2 regions of the Streptomyces sp. SD31 genome follow, and region 2 is predicted to be linked to the other one. Evidence: riboswitches for the same ligand, from Rfam matches in the RefSeq annotation. Region 2 holds a riboswitch; the other holds the start of a gene.
What was found. Region 2 has a riboswitch for thiamine pyrophosphate ahead of ACTMVF_RS30835 (thiamine ABC transporter substrate-binding protein). Riboswitches for the same ligand answer to the same signal wherever they lie in the genome.

Region 1 (2,382 bases), on a different contig from region 2:
GTCCCAGTGATGGACCAGCAGGCGCTCGCCATACCGTGCCGAGGGGAAGGAGGCGCAGTCGCCGACCGCGTAGACGTCCGGTACGGAGGTGCGCAGGTGGTCGTCGGCCACGACCTCGCCGTGCGCGCCCAGCTCGATGCCCGAGCCGGCCAGCCAGGCCGTGGCGGGCCGCGCCCCGATGCCGACCACGACCGCGCCCGCGGGCAGCAGCGTGCCGTCGTCGAGGATCACCGCGCCGGGCTCGACGCGCTCCACGCGCGCGTGCGTGCGCAGCACCGCCCCGCTGTCCTCGTACCAGGCGGTCATCGGCGCCGCCACCTCCGCGGGCAGCGCACCCGCGAGCGGCCGGTCGGCGGCCTCCACGACCGTCACCGCGCAGCCCGCCTCGCGCGCGGCCGTGGCGAACTCCGCGCCGATCCAGCCCGCCCCGACGACCACGATGTCGTGCTGCCGGGCAAGCACCGGCCGCAGTCGCTCGGCGTCGTCCAGGGTGCGCAGCAGATGCACGCCGGGGACGCCCTCCGCGCCCGGCAGCCGGATCGGTTCGGCGCCGGTGGCTAGCACGAGGACGTCGTACGGGACGGGCCCGGCCTCGGTGTCCAGTTCGTGGTCGGCGGTGCGCACGCCCAGTACCTCGCGGCCCAGCCGCAGTTCGATGCCGAGCGCCTCGAAGTCGACGTCGAAGGCGGAGCCCTCGGCCTTGCCGAGCAGCACGGCCTTGGACAGGGGCGGCCGGTCGTACGGCTGATGGGGCTCGGCGCCGATCAGCGTGACGGTGCCGGTGAAGCCCTGCTCGCGCAGGGCGACCGCCGTCTGCACCCCCGCCATGCCCGCGCCGGCGACGACCACGCGCCGCGCCTGTGACGTGCCCCGTTGCTGCGTCTGCTCGCTCACCTGATCACCATAGACAACTGACTGTTCGTCAGTCAGGGGGCATGCTCAGTGACCTGTTCCACAACACTGGTCCCCTTGCCGGCCTGCGACTCCCACTCCCAGCTCTCCTCCAGGCGCACCCGTCCGTCGGCCAGCTCGACCACCGTGGACACGCAGTGGCCCGACGACGTCGTCCCGTCCCGCTTGAGCTGCACGTACCGAAAGTCCAGCCGGTCGCCTTCCCGTCCGCCGACCAGATACCCGCGCACGACGTCGCCGCCCGCGTACTCGGCCCAGATCTCGCCGTCCTTCTCGTGGTACGTGAAGCGCGTACGCGTACCCACCTGACCTGGGGTTTGGTCCGCGACCGGGGCGAGGACGAGACCGTCGAGCGAGCGGGCCATGGGCGCGGGCTCCCTTACTGAGACATGTGGCGGCGGGCTAGGGTGGCCAACGTAGAGCACTCGCGGGAGCCCGGACGCACCGGGCTGAGAGGGAGGCTGGCGGCCTCCGACCGTACGAACCTGATCCGGGTCATGCCGGCGAAGGGAGGGGCTGGACGCCCATGTCGCGTACGCGAACGTCAGACGTCCTCGTCATCGGGGGCGGCATCATCGGCCTGGTCACGGCGTGGCGGGCCGCAGGGCGTGGGTTCACGACGGCCGTCGTGGACCCCGAGCCGGGCGGCGGGGCCGCCCAGGTGGCGGCCGGGATGCTGGCCGCCGTCACGGAACTGCACTACGGCGAGCAGACCCTGCTCGGCCTGAACCTCGTCTCGGCCCGCCGCTACCCGGACTTCGCGGCCGAGCTCACCGACCTCACCGGCCATGACCTCGGCTACCGCCAGTGCGGCACGCTCGCGGTCGCGCTGGACTCCGACGACCGCGCCCATCTGCGCGAACTGCACACCCTGCAACGGCAGTCCGGGCTGGACTCGGAGTGGCTGTCGGGGCGGGAGTGCCGGCGCCTGGAGCCGATGCTCGCGCCGGGCGTGCGCGGGGGCCTGCGCGTGGACGGCGACCACCAGATCGATCCGCGGCGGCTGGCCGGGGCGCTGCTGGCCGCGTGCGAGCGGGCGGGTGTGGTCTTCCACCGGACGTGGGCCGAGCGCTTCGACGTCGTACGGGACCGGGCGGCCGGTGTCACCACGCCGGACGGCACCGAGCTGCGCGCGGGCCAGGTGGTCCTCGCGGCCGGCAGCCTCAGCGGGCGGCTGCCCGGCGTCCCGGACGACGTACTGCCGCCGGTCCGCCCCGTGAAGGGCCAGGTGCTGCGGCTGACCGTGCCGAAGCGGTACGCGCCGTTCCTGAGCCGGACCGTACGCGCCGTGGTGCGCGGCAGCCAGGTGTATCTGGTGCCGCGCGCGAGCGGGGAGCTGGTCGTCGGGGCTACGAGCGAGGAGCTGGGCTGGGACACGACGGTGACCGCGGGCGGCGTGTACGAGCTGCTGCGCGACGCCCACGAGTTGGTGCCGGGCATCACGGAACTGCCGCTCACCGAGACGCGGGC
Region 2 (2,382 bases):
GTCCGAACTGCCAGACACCGTCGGCCTTCAGCCCGCGCGCGACGATCGCGGCAACGGGCCAGGCGAAGAAGACCGCGAAGAACGCGACGGGCACGGCGACGAGGCCGAGCCGCACCGCCGCGCTCCGCGCGACCCTCTTACGGGGTGCCCCTACTTCAGTACGAGCGAGGTCCACGACTTGACCCAGTCGTCACGGTTGTCGGCGATCTTCGCCGGGTCCATGGTCTCGGGATCCTTGGCCTGCGGGCCGTACTTCACGAACTCCGGCGGCACCTGGGCGGCCTCCCGCACCGGGTAGACGAACATGTTCAGCGGCATGTCGTCCTGGAACGTCTTGGTGAGCATGAAGTCCAGGAGCGCCTTGCCACCCTCGGCGTTCCTTGCGTTGCTCAGCAGGCCCGCGTACTCGACCTGGCGGAAGCAGGTGCCGGTCGCTACGCCGGTGGGCGCGCTGGTCGGCTTCGGGTCGGCGTAGATCACCTCCGCGGGCGGCGAGGAGGCGTACGACACGACGAGCGGCCGGTCGGCCTTCGCCTTCTTGCCGCCGGCGGACCCGGAGAACTCCTCGTTGTAGGCCTGCTCCCAGCCGTCGACGACCTTGACGCCGTTGGCCTTGAGCTTCTTCCAGTAGCCCTCCCAGCCGTCGTCGCCGTACTTCGCGGCGGTGCCGAGCAGGAAGCCGAGGCCGGGCGAGGAGGTGGAGGCGTTCTCGGTGACGAGGAGGTTCTTGTACTCGGGCTTGATCAGGTCGTCGAAGGAGGTCGGCGGGGTCAGCTTGTGCTTGCTGAAGTACGCCTTGTCGTAGTTGACGCAGATGTCGCCGGTGTCGATGGGCGTGACCCGGTGCTTGTCCTGGTCGACCCGGTACTCGGGCAGGATCAGGTCGGAGCCCTTCGGCTCGTACGACTGGAACAGGTCGTTGTCGAGTGCCCGCGAGAGCAGGGTGTTGTCGACGCCGAAGAAGACGTCGCCCTGCGGGTTGTCCTTGGTCAGGATCGCCTTGTTGACGGCCTGCCCGGCATCGCCGTCCTCCAGGACCTTGACCTTGTAGCCGGACTGCTTCTCGAAGGCGGCGATCACGGACTTCGAGACGGCCCACGAGTTGTGGCTGACGAGCGTGACGGTCTTGGAACCGCCGCCGCTGCCGCTTTCGCCGTCACCGTCGGACGACCCGCACGCGGCCAACGCGGGCAGCGCGACGAGACCGAACCCGACGGCGAAAACCGTGGCCTTCTTGGTGATGCTCACTGAATTCCTCCTGGGGTGGACCAGGAAGAGACGCGGCCCTGCCCGGAACCTCTGGGGCTCCGGGCAGGGCGCAACAGCTCGAGTGGTGACCGATCTCCCTACCCAGAATGACCTGGGCCAGGTTCGGAGGGTCTGCGGCCGGTGCCGCACTCTCAGCGCTGTGGCGCTCCCCTGTCGGAATATGAAGATGTACTTACTGCGATCTTACGGGGGTCAGACTACCGCTCGGTCGCCGCGAGCTGCCCACACGCCCCGTCGATCTCCTGCCCACGGGTGTCCCGAATCGTCACCGGCACACCATGGGCGGCGATGGCCTCGACGAACGCCTTCTCGTCCTCGGGCCGGGAAGCGGTCCACTTCGACCCGGGCGTCGGGTTCAGCGGAATCAGGTTCACATGCACCGGCTTGCCCTTGAGCAGCCGCCCCAGCCGGTCACCACGCCAGGCCTGGTCGTTGATGTCCCGGATGAGGGCGTACTCGATGGACAGCCGACGGCCCGACTTGGCGACGTACTCGAACCCGGCGTCGAGCACCTCACGCACCTTCCACCGCGTATTGACCGGCACCAGGGTGTCGCGCAGCTCGTCGTCGGGCGCGTGCAGCGAGATCGCGAGACGGCACTTGAAGCCCTCGTCGGCGAACCGGTGGATGGCCGGCACGAGCCCGACCGTCGACACGGTGATCCCACGCTGGGACAGCCCCAGCCCATCGGGCTCGGGATCGGTGAGCCGTCGAATGGCGCCCACGACCCGGTTGTAGTTGGCGAGCGGCTCCCCCATCCCCATGAAGACGATGTTGGAAAGCCGCGCGGTCCCCCCAGGAACCTCTCCGTCCCTGAGCGCCCGCATCCCGTCCACGATCTGATGCACGATCTCGGCGGTGGACAGATTCCGGTCGAGCCCCGCCTGCCCGGTCGCACAGAACGGGCAGTTCATCCCGCACCCCGCCTGCGAACTGATGCACATGGTCACCCGGTCCGGGTACCGCATCAGCACCGACTCGACGAGCGTCCCGTCGAACAGCCGCCACAGCGTCTTGCGCGTGTCGCCCTGGTCGGTCGACAGATGCCGTACGACGGTCATCAGCTCGGGGAACAGCTCCTCCCGCAGCTTGGCGCGCGAACCGGCGGGGATG

Region 1: another riboswitch for thiamine pyrophosphate. It lies ahead of thiO (glycine oxidase ThiO); the one in region 2 lies ahead of ACTMVF_RS30835 (thiamine ABC transporter substrate-binding protein).

The regions. Positions count from the first base shown of each region.
Region 1 covers NZ_JBQHCX010000012.1:253,692-256,073, forward strand. Annotated here, with positions in the region: gene ACTMVF_RS26185 (NAD(P)/FAD-dependent oxidoreductase) at 1-894, opposite strand, end outside; gene ACTMVF_RS26190 (hypothetical protein) at 927-1,277, opposite strand; TPP riboswitch at 1,330-1,441, shown strand; gene thiO (glycine oxidase ThiO) at 1,439-2,382, shown strand, end outside.
Region 2 covers NZ_JBQHCX010000016.1:153,690-156,071, forward strand. Annotated here, with positions in the region: gene ACTMVF_RS30830 (ABC transporter permease) at 1-175, opposite strand, end outside; gene ACTMVF_RS30835 (thiamine ABC transporter substrate-binding protein) at 151-1,248, opposite strand; TPP riboswitch at 1,326-1,431, opposite strand; gene rlmN (23S rRNA (adenine(2503)-C(2))-methyltransferase RlmN) at 1,467-2,382, opposite strand, start outside.